Regions from separate parts of the Streptomyces mabaensis genome, predicted to be linked through region 2. Evidence: riboswitches for the same ligand, from Rfam matches in the RefSeq annotation. Region 2 holds a riboswitch; the other holds the start of a gene.

Region 1 (7,582 bases), on a different contig from region 2:
TGGAACTGCGCCCCCCGGGCATGGACAAGGGCGTGGCGCTCGCGGAGTACGTGCGCGAGGTGGACGCGGAGGCCGTCCTGTACGCGGGCGACGACCTGGGCGACCTCGCCGCGTTCGCGGCGGTGGAGAAGCTCCGCTCGGACGGCGTGCCGGGCCTGCTGGTGTGCAGCGGCAGCGGAGAAGTCCCGGAACTGGCGGACCGAGCGGACCTCCTGGTTCCGGGCCCGCCGGCGGTGGTGGACTTCCTGGCCACCCTGGCCGGCGCCCTCCCCTCACCCCCGGCAACCTGACCCACACGGCGGCGGCTTCGTGCCCCCGGACAGGCCCTAGTCCGTCAGGGCCTGGAGCTGGTTCAGGAACCACTGCTGGGGCGGGAGCGCCGTTGCCGCCGCTGCCAGGCGCTTGGTGCGTTCCGCTCGTTCCGACGCCGGCATCGTCAGCGCCTCGTGGAGCGCCTGCGCCGTGCCCATGACGTCGTACGGGTTGACGACGATCGCCTCCTCGCCCAGTTCCTCGAACGCCCCCGCCTCCCGCGACAGCACCAGCGCGCAGCCCTCGTCCGAGACGACCGGGACCTCCTTCGCGACCAGGTTCATGCCGTCGCGGATCGGGTTGACCAGGGCCACGTCCGCCAGCCGGTACGCGGCCAGCGAGCGGGCGAAGTCGTCCTTGACGTGCAGGATCACCGGGGACCAGCCGTCCGTGCCGAACTCCGCGTTGATCTCGTCCGTCAGGCGCTGGACCTCCGCCGTGTACGCGCGGTACACCGCCAGGTCCTGCCGGGACGGGTACGCGAAGGCGACGTGCACCACCCGCTCCCGCCACTCCGGTCGGTCCACCAGCAGCTGCCGGTAGGCCTGCAGCCCGCGCACGATGTTCTTCGACAGCTCCGTCCGGTCGACGCGGACGATCGTCCTGCGGTCCGGGCCGATCTGCTCGCGCAGCGCCGCGAGCCGCTCGTCCACGTCCGGCCGGTGCGCCCGCTCACGCAGGAAGTCGGCGTCCGCGCCCAGCCCGTACACGCCGATCCACGTCTTGTGCGCCGCCCGCCCCGGCGCGAACGACACCAGGCTCGGCGTGTCGTCCTTCGGCCACTGGGTCAGGCAGTCCTCGCCGAGCACCTGCTGCGCGCAGCCCATGAACGCCTGCGCCCACCGGTGGGTCAGGAACGCCGCCCTGTCCGCGCCCAGGATGCCGAGCAGCAGCTTCTCGGCGATGTCGTCCGGCAGCATCCGGAAGTACGACACCGGCGCCCACGGCGTGTGCGAGAAGTGCCCGATCCGCAGGTCGGGGCGCCGCTCGCGGAGCATCCCGGGCACCAGGGCGAGGTGGTAGTCCTGCACCAGGACCGCCGCGCCCTTACCCGCCTCGTCGGCGAGCGTGTCCGCGAAGGCCATGTTGTACGCCTCGTACCACGCCCACTGCGCCCGGAACTCCGCCCCGAAAGACGGCTCCAGCGGCGTCTGGTACAGCAGATGGTGGACGAACCAGAGCGTGGAGTTGGCGACGCCGTTGTACGCGGCGGCGTAGATGTCCGGGTCGATGTCCAGCATCCGGACGCGCTGTCCACCCGTCTCCGCCGGGTCGAGGTCCCCGCCGGTACGCCGCGCCGCCTCCCGGTCGCCGTCGCCGAGCGCCGCGCAGACCCACACCGCCTCGGTCTCCGGGCCGATGGACGACAGGCCGGAGACCAGCCCGCCCCCACCGCGCCGGGCGGTGAGCACGCCGTCCTCCCCGAGCGCGTACGACACGGGGCCGCGGTTGGACGCGACCAGGACCTGGGCACCGAGCTGGGAAGCCATGACGCGAACCTAGCCCGTCTCGGAAACGCTCAAACGTACGGAAGGGGTCACTTACCCCGCCCCTTTGCGCCACACCGCCGCGCGCCCCCTGCGCTCACACCGCACGCACACCCCACGCGCGCTCCCTCACGCCGCCCGCCGCGCCGCGTACTCCCGGATCTCCCGCATCGGCGGACGCTCCTGCGTGTCCACCGCGTGGGTCCGCGGTACGAACCCGTCCTCGCCCCGCTCGAACTGGGTGAGCGCCGGCCGCACCAGATGTCCCCGGGACAGCCGCAGTTGCGCGGTCCGGTAGATCGCCGCGGCCATTCGGCCGAGCGCCTGCCCGTCCTGGTGCCGGTGTACGCGCACCCCGACGTCGACCTGCGCCAGCGCGTCCAGCCCCACCGTGTGCAGCGCGTCCACGAGCAGCCCCAGCTCCACGCCGTACCCGACCGGGAAGGGCAGCCGCTCCAGCAGCCCGCGCCGGGCCGCGTACTCGCCGCCCAGCGGCTGCACGAACCCGGCCAGCTGCGGCCAGTGGAGGTTCAGCAGTGGCCGGGCCACCAGCTCGGTCACCCGCCCGCCCTGCCCCGGCGTGCCGGCCAGCGGCCGGTCGTACATCGCCTTGACGAACTGCACGTCGGGCTCGGTGAGCAGCGGGCCGACGATGCCGGACACGAAGTCCGCGGAGAAGTCCTTCAGGTCGGCGTCGACGAAGCAGACGATGTCGCCGCTCGTCACCAGCAGCGAGCGCCACAGCACCTCGCCCTTGCCGGGCACCGCGGGCAGCCGCGGCAGGATCGCGTCGCGGTGTACGACACGCGCGCCGGCCGCCGCCGCGACCTCCGCCGTACGGTCGGTCGAGCCGGAGTCGACGACCACCAGCTCGTCGACGAGCGGGACGGCCTCCATCAGCTCGCGGCGGATCACGGCGACGATCTCGCCCACCGTGTCCTGCTCATCGAGCGCCGGCAGCACCACGCTCACCGTGGTGCCGCGCTTGGCCGCGACGAGCCCGTCGAGCGGGCGGTCGGCCGCGGACCAGGAACGCCTGCTCAGCCAGCGTTCCACCTCTTCCAGCACGTGCGTGTCTCCCGGGTCGGGTCATCCTGGTGATCCATCTCGCGGTTCGGACGACTATCTCAAGTGTCCGGGCCGTCGGTTACAGTCTTGAACAACGCGGACGACCGTCGCATGCCGGGGGTCGTCTCGTACACAAATGCCCGGGCCCGTGCCCGGTGCCATACCGCTCATCCAGAGGGGCAGAGGGAAACGGCCCGTTGAAGCCCCGGCAACCCTCCAGCCGGTCTCGCCGTATCAGACGCGAGGCTCCCGGCTAGGGAAGGTGCCAATTCCGTCTCGTGGCGAAGTGCGCCACGGGGAAGATGAGGAGAAAGGGCCTCGCCTCCATGGCTGTGCAGACTGTTGCAAGCACCACCGGTTCCGCGGACTCCGCGGACGCTGTGAACTCCGCGAACGCTGTCGACCTCGGGCCCGCTGTAGCCCTCTCCTGCCGCGAATGCGGTGAGCGTTTCGACCTCGGACCCATTTTCGCCTGCTCGTCCTGTTTCGGGCCGCTCGAAGTGGCGTACGAACTTCCGAGCGGCGACCCCGAGGCCCTGCGCAAGCAGATCGAGGCCGGGCCGGACAACATCTGGCGCTACGCGCCGCTGCTGCCCGTGCCCGCCGACGTGGCCGGAAAGCCGAACCTCAACCCCGGCTTCACCAAGCTCGTCAAGGCCGACAACCTCGCCCGCGAGCTGGGCGTGACCGGCGGCCTGTACGTCAAGGACGACTCCGGCAACCCGACGCACTCCTTCAAGGACCGTGTCGTCGCGATCGCCGTCGAGGCCGCCCGCGCCTTCGGCTTCACCACCCTGTCCTGCTCCTCCACGGGCAACCTGGCCGGCGCCGTCGGCGCCGCCGCCGCCCGTTCCGGCTTCCGCTCCTGCGTGTTCATCCCGCACGACCTGGAGGCCGGCAAGGTCGTCATGGCCGCGGTGTACGGCGGTGACCTGGTCGGCATCGAGGGCAACTACGACGACGTCAACCGCTTCTGCTCCGAGCTCATCGGCGACCCGCTGGGCGAGGGCTGGGGCTTCGTCAACGTCAACCTGCGCCCGTACTACGGCGAGGGCTCCAAGACCCTGGCGTACGAGATCTGCGAACAGCTCGGCTGGCAGCTGCCCGACCAGCTCGTGATCCCGATCGCCTCCGGTTCGCAGCTCACGAAGATCGACAAGGGGCTCAAGGAGCTCATCGCGCTGGGCCTCGTCGAGGACAAGCCGTACAAGATCTTCGGCGCCCAGGCCGAGGGCTGCTCGCCCGTCTCCGCCGCCTTCAAGGCCGGCCACGACGTGGTCCGCCCGGTCAAGCCGAACACGATCGCCAAGTCGCTCGCCATCGGCAACCCGGCCGACGGCCCGTACGTCCTGGACATCGCCCGCCGCACCGGCGGCGCGGTCGAGGACGTCGACGACACGCAGGTCGTCGAGGCCATCAAGCTGCTGGCGCAGACGGAGGGCATCTTCGCGGAGACCGCGGGCGGCGTGACTGTCGGCGTCACCAAGAAGCTGATCGAGAACGGTGTTCTCGACCCCACTCTCACCACGGTCGTTCTCAACACGGGTGACGGCCTCAAGACCCTGGACGCTGTCGCGCCGACCACCGGACCGACCGCGACGATCCGCCCGAGCCTGGACGCGTTCCGCGCCGCCGGCCTGGCCTGACCACCAACCATCCCGGAAGGCAGCACCGCATGAGCGTCAACGTCCGTATCCCGACCATCCTCCGCACCTACACGGGCGGTAAGGCCGAGGTCCCGGCGGAGGGCGCGACCCTCGCCGAGGTCATCGAGTCCCTGGAGAAGAACCACCCGGGCATTGCCGCGCGCGTGCTGGACGACCAGGGCAAGCTGCGCCGCTTCGTGAACGTGTACGTCAACGACGACGACGTCCGCTTCGAGGGCGGCCTCGCGACGGCGACCCCCGAGGGTGCCGGCGTGTCGATCATTCCGGCCGTCGCCGGCGGCTGATCGCGGCTGATCGCGGCCGGCCGACCGCACCGCAGAGTTACCTCCATTGCCCCCTCCGCGATAGAAGCGGAGGGGGCAATTCTGCATGGTTGAGCGGGGTACAGTTGGGGAAGTCCCGGGCGCTGTTCATGCCACGTGCATATGAGAACGCGTCAAGGTGAGGTCAAAGAGTCCGAGGTTCTTGCGGCATAGGTTCCCCTATGTCCGGCCCGACTTGCCCTGGAATCCGGGGAATTCATCGCATTTATGCGTTCAGTCATGCCCAGAATTCTCGTCGGATTGACCTGTTGCAGACAGCGCATGTGCAGATACATTCAGCCGCGGTCGACGCGTTACGGCGAGGTCAGACCCGGGTCCGCGAAGTGCGGGTCTGTGCAAGGGCCAGTAATAGGGGAGTTAGGCATGGCTCAGGGCACCGTCAAGTGGTTCAACGCGGAGAAGGGGTACGGCTTCATCGCGGTCGACGGTGGTGCGGATGTTTTCGTCCACTACAGCGCGATCCAGATGGACGGCTACCGCACCCTGGAAGAAGGTCAGCGAGTCGAGTTCGAGATCTCGCAGGGCCAGAAGGGTCCGCAGGCGGACATGGTCAAGCTCGCCGTCTGATCTCGGCGCGATCGGCCACCGACGCAACTCACGCCGAGGGGCCCGTATCCCACCAGGGATACGGGCCCCTCGTGCGTCCGGGACGCGCCCCAGGGCGCGCCTCCGGACTGTGAGAGTCGCTTGCACTCTCCTGGGTCGAGTGCTAATCATTGCGTTAGCACTCTCCGAGTGAGAGTGACAAGAAGGACCGGGTCGGTGAGGCCCGCAGGCCCGGCGGGGCAAGGATCCGCCAGGCAGGCTGGCCGTCCGTCGCGGGCGCCACGCGGTCCGGAGCAATCCACCCCAGTCCGGGAGGACCACTTCACATGGCCAAGATCATCGCGTTCGACGAGGAGGCACGGCGCGGTCTCGAGCGCGGGATGAACCAGCTCGCCGACGCCGTCAAGGTCACCCTTGGCCCCAAGGGCCGCAACGTCGTCCTCGAGAAGAAGTGGGGCGCCCCCACGATCACCAACGATGGTGTTTCCATCGCCAAGGAGATCGAGCTCGAGGACCCGTACGAGAAGATCGGCGCCGAGCTGGTCAAGGAAGTCGCCAAGAAGACGGACGACGTCGCCGGTGACGGTACGACCACCGCGACCGTCCTCGCCCAGGCGCTCGTCCGCGAGGGCCTGCGCAACGTCGCCGCCGGCGCCAACCCGATGGCCCTCAAGCGCGGCATCGAGAAGGCCGTCGAGGCCGTCTCCGGTGCGCTGCTGGAGCAGGCCAAGGACGTGGAGACCAAGGAGCAGATCGCTTCGACCGCCTCCATCTCCGCCGCCGACACCCAGATCGGCGAGCTCATCGCCGAGGCGATGGACAAGGTCGGCAAGGAAGGCGTCATCACCGTCGAGGAGTCCCAGACCTTCGGTCTGGAGCTTGAGCTCACCGAGGGTATGCGCTTCGACAAGGGCTACATCTCGGCGTACTTCGCCACCGACATGGAGCGTATGGAGGCGTCGCTCGACGACCCGTACATCCTGATCGTCAACTCGAAGATCGGCTCGGTCAAGGACCTGCTGCCGCTCCTCGAGAAGGTCATGCAGTCCGGCAAGCCGCTGCTGATCATCGCCGAGGACGTCGAGGGCGAGGCCCTGTCGACCCTGGTCGTCAACAAGATCCGTGGCACCTTCAAGTCCGTGGCCGTCAAGGCCCCTGGCTTCGGTGACCGCCGCAAGGCGATGCTCAACGACATCGCCATCCTCACCGGTGGCACGGTCATCTCCGAGGAGGTCGGTCTCAAGCTCGAGAACGCCGGCCTGGAGCTGCTCGGCCGCGCCCGCAAGGTCGTCATCACCAAGGACGAGACGACGATCGTCGACGGTGCCGGTGAGAGCGACCAGGTTGCCGGTCGCGTCAACCAGATCCGCGCCGAGATCGAGAACTCCGACTCGGACTACGACCGCGAGAAGCTCCAGGAGCGCCTCGCGAAGCTGGCCGGCGGCGTGGCCGTCATCAAGGCCGGTGCCGCGACCGAGGTCGAGCTCAAGGAGCGCAAGCACCGCATCGAGGACGCGGTGCGCAACGCCAAGGCCGCCGTCGAGGAGGGCATCGTCGCCGGTGGTGGCGTGGCCCTGCTCCAGGCTTCCGCGGTGTTCGAGAAGCTCGAGCTCGAGGGCGACGAGGCGACCGGCGCCAACGCCGTGCGTCTGGCCCTGGAGGCCCCGCTCAAGCAGATCGCCGTCAACGGTGGTCTCGAGGGTGGCGTCGTCGTGGAGAAGGTCCGCAACCTCACGGTCGGCCACGGCCTGAACGCCGCGACCGGCGAGTACGTCGACATGATCGCCGAGGGCATCATCGACCCGGCGAAGGTCACGCGCTCCGCGCTGCAGAACGCGGCCTCCATCGCCGCGCTCTTCCTCACCACCGAGGCCGTCATCGCCGACAAGCCCGAGAAGGCCGGTGCCCCCGCGGGCGGCGGCATGCCGGGCGGTGACATGGACTTCTGATCGACCTGACGGTTGATCACCGGTCCTGAGCACGAACGCAGGGGCGGCACCCTCCTCCCAGGGGGTGCCGCCCCTGTGGCGTCACGAGGCTGGACGGCCGGGGCTGGCCCTCTCATCGAGCGCGCTCAGCGGGTGTAGTCCTTGAGCTTCTCGGTGTCGAGGGGGATGCCGACGGGGTCGGGGAGCGTGACCGTGGCGCCGTACGTGTACGACGGGTGCTGCTGGTACTT
Region 2 (7,582 bases):
CGTGCCTGGTCTGGGCGCGGGCCCGCTCCAGCTCCTCGCGCAGCCGATCCAGCTCCCGCTGGGTCTCCTCGCCCACCCGCTCGGCGTCGGCGCGCTGGGCCTCCTCGCCGGCGGCGGCCACGAGCTTGACCCACCCGGTCGGCCGCAGCACATACGCGGCCGCCGCCACGTCGACGGGATCGGCAGCGGCCGGGGGCACACCGGCCTCCAGCGCACCGGTCAGCTCCGGCTGGGCCTCCCGCAGCCGCTCGCCGATGCGCTGCCGGAACAGCGTGTCGCCCTCCAGGGCCGAAGCCATCGCGTTGCCCGCGAACTTCGCCCGCCTGGTCGGGGTGAAACGGGCGTACTGCCGCAATTGCGACGGGAGTTCGGCGACCGTCAGCCCGCCGAAGGCGTCCGAGACCAGCGAGACGACCCGGCGCCTCACGCCTTCCGGCAGCGGGCGGTCGAGCACCTCGGCGGCGTCGCCGGCCTCACGGGCCGGCTCAGCGCCGCTTGCAGGCTCCACAATCCGTCACCCCTACCGTCAATGCGGGGCGGCTCCCTCAGGAGCCGTCGCCCGGCCTGTCCACGAGTTCGATCTGGTCCACCGCGTTGCACCAGCGGCAGCGCACCGACTCGATGGTCTCACTGACCACCTCGCGTTCCTCGACCTTCGGTTCCCCGGCGAGGTCGAGATGTACGTACTCGATCACCTTCGACGACCTGGTGACGTCGAACCGGGTGAGGTTGCCGCAGAGCGTGCAGCGCCACCTGGTCGTGGTGGTCGGCAGGGGAACCGTCATCGTGCCGTCCCTCTTTCTTGGCCTTGCGGGTGGACTGCCCGTAACCCTATTGCCTGGCGGGTACCCCGGGTGGCGCGCAGTCCTGCATGCGAGACGCGGCGAGGCACCCTGTTCCAGTCTGTCCCCTTACGACATGCTCTGTTCATGATCGTAAGGTGGGGAGCGGCCGGCCGGCCCCTGGTGACCTACGGCGTGATCGGCGCCTGCAGCCTGGTCTTCGCCCTCAGCCCGGTCTCCGGGCTCAATCCGGCGTACGGCACGGGCCCGGAACTGACCGCCGCGCAGAGCGCCTACTTCGAGCGCTGGGGGGTCATCCCGCACGAGCTGTTCGGCGGCGTCGGCCGGGCGGTGCTCACCCCGCTGACCGCCCTGTTCGTCCATGGCAGCTGGCTGCATCTGCTCGGCAACATGCTGTTTCTCTACGTCTTCGGGGCGATGGCCGAGGAGCGGATGGGGCGCCCGGAGTTCGCGCTCTTCTCCCTCGGCTGCGGCTATCTCGCGCTGGTCGGGTACGCGGTGGCGAACGCGGACTCGCAGCAGACCCTGGTGGGGGCTTCCGGAGCGATCTCCGGGGTGCTCGGCGGCTTCCTGTACCTCTTCCCCAGGGCCCGGGTCACCAGCCTGTTCCCCTTCCTCCTCTTCCTGCCGCTGCGGCTGCCCGCCTGGATCGTGCTGGTGTTCTGGTTCGGCATCCAGTGGCTGGCGGCCCATCGTGCCGACAGCGGGCCCGGAGTCGCCTATCTGGCCCATCTGGTCGGGTTCTCGATCGGGTTCCTCTACGCCTGGGGGCGTTACAGGCGTACGGATAGAGTGAGTGGTCCAGCGACGGCCACCGAGGGAGACAGCAAGCCGTGATCACCGCGATCGTGCTCATCAAGACCAGCGTGGACCGGATTCCCGAGATCGCGGAGGCGATCGCCGCCCTGGACAGCGTCAGCGAGGTCTACTCCGTCACCGGTACGTACGACCTCGTCGCGCTGGTGCGGGTGGCCCGGCACGACGACCTCGCGGACATCATCCCGGGCCGGATCAGCAAGATTCCCGGTGTGGAGGCCACGGACACGCATGTGGCGTTCCGTACGTACTCCCAGCACGACCTGGAAGCGGCCTTCGCGATCGGCCTGGACGCCTAGGCGCTGTCCGGCCCTGTGCAGCGGCCGGCCTGCTAGACCGCGGGGACGCAGCGGCCGTCCTCGGTGCGGTAGTCCCACTTGGCGCCCTCGCGCACCAGCTCCCGGACCGCGCCGACGAAGCGCTCCACGTGCTCGTCGGGCGTGCCCGCGCCGAAGCTGACGCGGATCGCGTTCAGCGACCGCTCCCCCGGGGCGGCCTCGGGGGCCCCGCACTCGCCCGGCTCCTGGGGCTCGCTGCCGAGCAGGGTCCGTACCAGCGGGTGGGCGCAGAACAGGCCGTCCCGTACGCCGATCCCGTACTCCGCGGAAAGCGCGGCGGCGAAGTGCGAGCTGTTCCAGCCGTCGACCACGAACGAGATGACGCCGACCCGCGGGGCGTCGTCGCCGAACAGCGAGAGCACCCGCACCTCGGGCACCTCCGCCAGGCCCTCGCGGACCCGGGCGACGAGCTGCTGCTCGCGGGCGACCAGGGAGTCGAAGCCGGCCTCGGTGAGCGCCTTGCAGGCCGAGGCGATCGCGTACACGCCGATGACGTTGGGCGAGCCGGCCTCGTGACGGGCGGCCGTGGCGTGCCACTCGACGTCCACGCCGCCGTCCGTACGGCGGGCCACCGTGCGGCTCGCGCCGCCGCCCGCGAGGTACGGCTCGGCGTCCCGCAGCCAGTCGGCGCGGCCGGCCAGCACCCCGGAGCCGAACGGCGCGTACAGCTTGTGCCCGGAGAAGGCGACCCAGTCGACGTCGAGCTCCGCGATGTCCACCGGGTGGTGCGGCGCGAGCTGGGCGGCGTCCAGCACGATGCGGGCGCCGTGCGCGTGCGCCGCGGCGGCGAGCTCCTTGACCGGCCACAGCTCACCGGTGACGTTGGACGCGCCGGTGACGCAGACCAGCGCGGGGCCGTACGGGTCTCGGCCGGCAAGGGCCTGCTCCAGGGTCTCGACGGCCTGCGCCGGAGTCCGCGGGGCGTTGAGGTAGGTCACCCGGGCGTCTCGCCAGGGCAGCAGCGAGGCGTGGTGCTCGGTCTCGAAGACGAAGACCTGGCAGTCGGCCGGCAGCGCCTGGGCGAGCAGGTTGAGCGAGTCGGTGGTCGAGCGGGTGAAGACAACCTGGTCGCCGGCACGGCAGCCGAGGAACTCCGCGACGGTGGCGCGGCTGTTCTCGAAGAGGTCGGTCGACAGCTGGGAGAGGTACCCGGCACCGCGGTGCACGCTGCCGTAGTACGGGGCGTACGCGGCCACGTCGTCCCACACGCGCTGCAGGGCCGGGGCGCTCGCGGCGTAGTCCAGGGCGGCGTAGGTGACTTCGCCCCCGGTGACGAGCGGAACGGTGACATCCCGCCCCAGAACGGGCAGCGGGGAACAAATCAGCTGGTCGGCGGCAGCGGTGGAGACAGACATGGCGAACTCCCGTGAGAGGCAGGCGAGATCACCGCTCGACGTGACCGAAGCACGGAGCGGTAAGGGAAAGAAGGGTGTGCGGTGGGGGGCCGAAAGCCCTATCGCATTCGCTTGCTCACGAGACTGCTCCCTGGAGGACCAGGACCCCAGCCCAACACCTGAAAAGAGGTGCGCAAGGGGTCCGCGCTTGCCGCAGGCCTTGCTGCCTACGACCTGGTCTTCACCCGGGGCACCCCGCCACGGACGGAGGGTTGCCGGACAGCAAGCCGGGGCCTGAACGCTGTCACTCATGACCTGCGCAGTATCTTGCCACAAGATCTTCCACGCGCAACGCGGAGTCCGAATGCCGGACTCCGCGTTGTGTCAGCTTGCGTGAGGCACGCGCTTACGCGTTGCTCGCCGCCACCCAGCGCTCCAGCGTGCGCTGAGCCGCGCCCGAGTCGATCGACTCGGCGGCCTTGGCGATCCCGGCGGCGATCTGCTCGTTCAACGAGCCCTCCGTCGGATCGAGCGCCACCAGCGCCGCCGCCGCGTTGAGCAGCACCGCGTCCCGCACCGGGCCGGTCTCGCCGCCCAGCAGCCGGCGCGCGACATCCGCGTTGTACGAGGCGTCGGCACCGCGCAGTGCCTCCACGGGTACCAGCTCGATCCCCACCTCACGCGGGTCGAAGGGCTGCTCGCGGACCTCGCCGTCCCGCACCGTCCACACCCGGGAGGTGGCGGTGGTGGTCAGCTCGTCGAGGCCGTCGTCACCGCGGAAGACGAGCGCGGAGGACCCGCGCTCCGCCAGTACGCCCGCGACGATCGGCGCCATCCTGGCGTCGGCGACCCCGGTCGCCTGCGCCCGTACCCGGGCCGGGTTGGTGAGCGGACCGAGGAAGTTGAACGTGGTGCGGATCCCCAACTCGCGCCGTGCCGCCGCCACATGACGCAGCGCCGGATGGAACTTCACGGCGAAGCAGAAGGTGATCCCGGCCTCCTCGGCGACCTCGGCCACCCGCTGCGGCGTCAGCTCCAGGTTGACGCCGAGCTTCTCCAGCACGTCCGAGGCACCGCTGGCCGACGACGCGGCCCGGTTCCCGTGCTTGACGACCTTCGCTCCGGTGCCGGCCACCACGACGGCCGACATGGTGGAGATGTTGACGGTCTTGGCGCCGTCGCCTCCGGTGCCGACGATGTCGACGGTCCGGCCGGGTACCTCGATCAGGTTGGCGTGCTCGTACATCGTCCGTACGAGTCCGTTGATCTCCGCGACCGTCTCGCCCTTGGCCCGCAGCGCCACCGCGAAACCGGCGATCTGCGCGTCGGTGGCCTCGCCCCGCATGATGCGGTCCATCGCCCAGGCGGTGTCGTCGGCCGTGACGTCGGTGTTGCTGAGCAGCGCGTCGAGTACGCCCGGCCAGCTGCGGGCCGCCACGCTGTCGCCGCCTGCCGGGGTCACAACGTTCATGGTCCGCTCCTGGGGTCCACAGCCGAATAGAGAGTGCTTCCACCCTATCCAGCCCCGGTTACGGCGAAGAGCCCCGTCCGAGCAATGGACGGGGCTCTCGCTGTGGCGACCTCGCGGCCGGGTGGGATCAGTGGTGGCCGTGGCCGCTGGTGATCTCCTTGTACTCCTCGACGCTGGGCTTCTCGATCTGGCTGCCCTCGCCGTAGTAGCTCTTGCTGAGCTTGGCCCGGAGCTTCTCCGTGCGCTTCACCTTGCGCTCGACACCGTTCTCGTCGACCGTCGGGCCGATCTCGGCCGGCTTGTACTGCTCATGCGCGGTGAGCGTGTGCAGCTGCGCCGGCGAGAGCGGCTCGTGGACCTCGACGAACTCACCGTGCGGCAGGCGCTTGATGATGCCGGTCTCGCGACCGTGCAGCACCTTCTCCTTGTCACGCCGCTGCAGGCCCAGGCAGATCCGCTTGGTGATGACGAAGGCGATGACCGGGCCGACGAAGAAGCCGATCCGCGCGAACCAGGTGATGTTGTTGATCGACAGGTGGAAGAACTGGGCGAACATGTCGTTGCCGCCCGCGATCAGCAGGATCACGTACCAGGTCAGCCACGCGACACCGAAGCCCGTACGGGTCGGCGCGTTACGCGGCCGGTCCGCGATGTGGTGCTCGCGCTTGTCCTGGGTGACCCAGGACTCGACGAACGGGTACACCGCGATCGCGACCAGCACCAACGGGAAGATCATCAGCGGGATGAACACACCCAGGGCGAGCGTGTGGCCCCAGAAGTTGATCTCCCAGCCCGGCATGGCCCGGATGAGTCCCTCGGAGAAGCCCATGTACCAGTCGGGCTGGGCGCCGGTGGACACATGGTCCGGACGGTACGGTCCGAGCGCCCAGATCGGGTTGATCGAGGCGATCGCCGAGATGGCCGCGATGACACCGAAGACCAGGAAGAAGAAGCCTCCGGCCTTGGCCATGTAGACGGGCAGCAGCGGCATGCCGACGACGTTGTTGTTGTTCCGGCCGGGACCCGCGAACTGCGTGTGCTTGTGGTAGAAGACCAGGATCAGGTGGGCCACCAGCAGGCCCAGCATGATGCCGGGCAGCAGCAGGACGTGGATCGAGTAGAACCGGGCGACGAAGTCGTCGCCGGGGAACTCGCCGCCGAAGAGGAACATCGACAGGTACGTACCGACGATCGGCACCGACAGGATCGCGCCCTGCATGAAGCGGACACCCGTACCGGAGAGCAGGTCGTCCGGGAGCGAGTAGCCGGTGAAGCCGGTGAACATGCCGAGCACCAGCAGCAGGAAGCCGAAGATCCAGTTGACCTCGCGCGGCTTGCGGAACGCGCCCGTGAAGAAGACGCGCATCATGTGCACCATCATCGCCGCGATGAAGATCAGCGCGCCCCAGTGGTGGATCTGCCGGATCAGCAGACCGCCGCGGACGTCGAAGCTGATCTCCAGCGTCGAGGCGTACGCCTCGGACATCCGGATGCCCTGCATCGGGACGTACGAGCCGTGGTACTCGACCTCGGCCATGCTCGGGTGGAAGAACAGCGTCAGGTACACACCCGTGAGGATGATGATGATGAAGCTGTAGAGCGCGATCTCGCCCAGCATGAAGGACCAGTGGTCCGGGAAGATCTTGCGCATGTTGGACTTGGCCAGGCTGTAGATGCCGAGCCGGCCGTCCGCCCAGTCGGCGACCCGCTCACCGGCGGGTGCCTTCCGCTTTCCCGCCGCGCCGGCGGCTGATGTATTCGTCGTCACGTTGCTCATCCGCGCTCCCAGAAGGAAGGACCGACGGGCTCTTCGAAGTCGCCGAGCGCTTCGAGGAAGCCTTCGTCATTCACTCCGATCCGCAGCTGCGGGAGGGCGTGACCGGCCGGGCCGAAGATGACGCGGGCGCCGTCGGAGAGGTCGAAGGTGGACTGGTGGCACGGGCAGAGCACGTGGTGGGTCTGCTGCTCGTACAGGCTGATCGGGCAGCCGACGTGGGTGCAGATCTTCGAGTAGGCCACGATGCCCTCGTGGGACCACTCGAGTTCCTGCTTGTCCTTGATGTTCTCCGGCTGGATACGGACGATCATCAGGGCAGCCTTGGCGATCTGCGTCTGGAAGCCGTGCGCGTCCTCCTCCAGGCCCTCGGGCATGGCGAAGGTCAGCGAGCCGACGGCCACGTCCTCGGGTCGCAGCGGCTCATTGGTGTTCTGGTTGATGAGCAGCTTGCCCTTGGCCCAGAGCGTGTGGCGGAGCTTGTCCTCGGGCAGCGGCCCGAGGTCACGCATCAGCACCACGGCGGACAGCGGCAGCATCGCCAGCGCACCGAACATGGTGTTGCGGATGAGCTTGCGGCGGCCGATGTCGGACTCCTTCGCGCCGGCCGCGAAGTCCGCCATGACCTTGGCCCGGACCTCGGGCTCGGCCGCGATCGGGTGGCGCTCGTCCGCGACCTCCACGTCGGACATCAGGGTGCGGGCCCAGTGGACCGCGCCCGCGCCGATGCAGAAGAGCGCCACGCCCAGAGTCAGACCCAGGGAGAAGTTGAGCGCGCTCACGTGCCCGAACGGGAAGATGTAGACGATCTGGTCGACCGGGAAGATCACGTAGGACGCGATGAAGCCGATCGTCGCCAGCATCGACAGCGTGAACAGGAACGCCACGGTGCGCTCGGAGCGCTTGGCGGCCCGCTCGTCGATGTCCTGGATGCGCGGCTTGTGGGCCGGCAGACCGGGGTCGGCGAACGGATCGTCCGCGACAGATACCGCGCCGTGCGCGGCGCCCTGCTCAGCAGGCAGGGTCTCTTCTGGATTCTGTTGGCT

What was found. A riboswitch is a leader RNA that binds a small molecule or an ion and turns the genes downstream of it on or off. The one in region 2 is predicted to bind S-adenosylmethionine.
Region 1: linked by a shared signal. The riboswitch ahead of thrC (threonine synthase) and the one ahead of ACWV17_RS26810 (aminotransferase class V-fold PLP-dependent enzyme) in region 2 are both predicted to bind S-adenosylmethionine.

Annotation. Positions count from the first base shown of each region.
Region 1 is NZ_JBSOPZ010000019.1:131,935-139,516, forward strand. Features, by position in the region: gene otsB (trehalose-phosphatase) at 1-290, shown strand, start outside; gene ACWV17_RS19050 (alpha,alpha-trehalose-phosphate synthase (UDP-forming)) at 327-1,802, opposite strand; gene ACWV17_RS19055 (glucosyl-3-phosphoglycerate synthase) at 1,929-2,867, opposite strand; SAM riboswitch class I at 3,032-3,176, shown strand; gene thrC (threonine synthase) at 3,194-4,513, shown strand; gene ACWV17_RS19065 (MoaD/ThiS family protein) at 4,543-4,818, shown strand; gene ACWV17_RS19070 (cold-shock protein) at 5,221-5,424, shown strand; gene groL (chaperonin GroEL) at 5,730-7,352, shown strand; gene ACWV17_RS19080 (Uma2 family endonuclease) at 7,478-7,582, opposite strand, start outside.
Region 2 is NZ_JBSOPZ010000035.1:16,093-23,674, forward strand. Features, by position in the region: gene ACWV17_RS26790 (NYN domain-containing protein) at 1-511, opposite strand, end outside; gene ACWV17_RS26795 (hypothetical protein) at 546-785, opposite strand; gene ACWV17_RS26800 (rhomboid family intramembrane serine protease) at 930-1,640, shown strand; gene ACWV17_RS26805 (Lrp/AsnC ligand binding domain-containing protein) at 1,637-1,918, shown strand; gene ACWV17_RS26810 (aminotransferase class V-fold PLP-dependent enzyme) at 1,951-3,312, opposite strand; SAM riboswitch class IV at 3,491-3,607, opposite strand; gene trpD (anthranilate phosphoribosyltransferase) at 3,698-4,762, opposite strand; gene qcrB (cytochrome bc1 complex cytochrome b subunit) at 4,890-6,539, opposite strand; gene qcrA (cytochrome bc1 complex Rieske iron-sulfur subunit) at 6,536-7,582, opposite strand, start outside.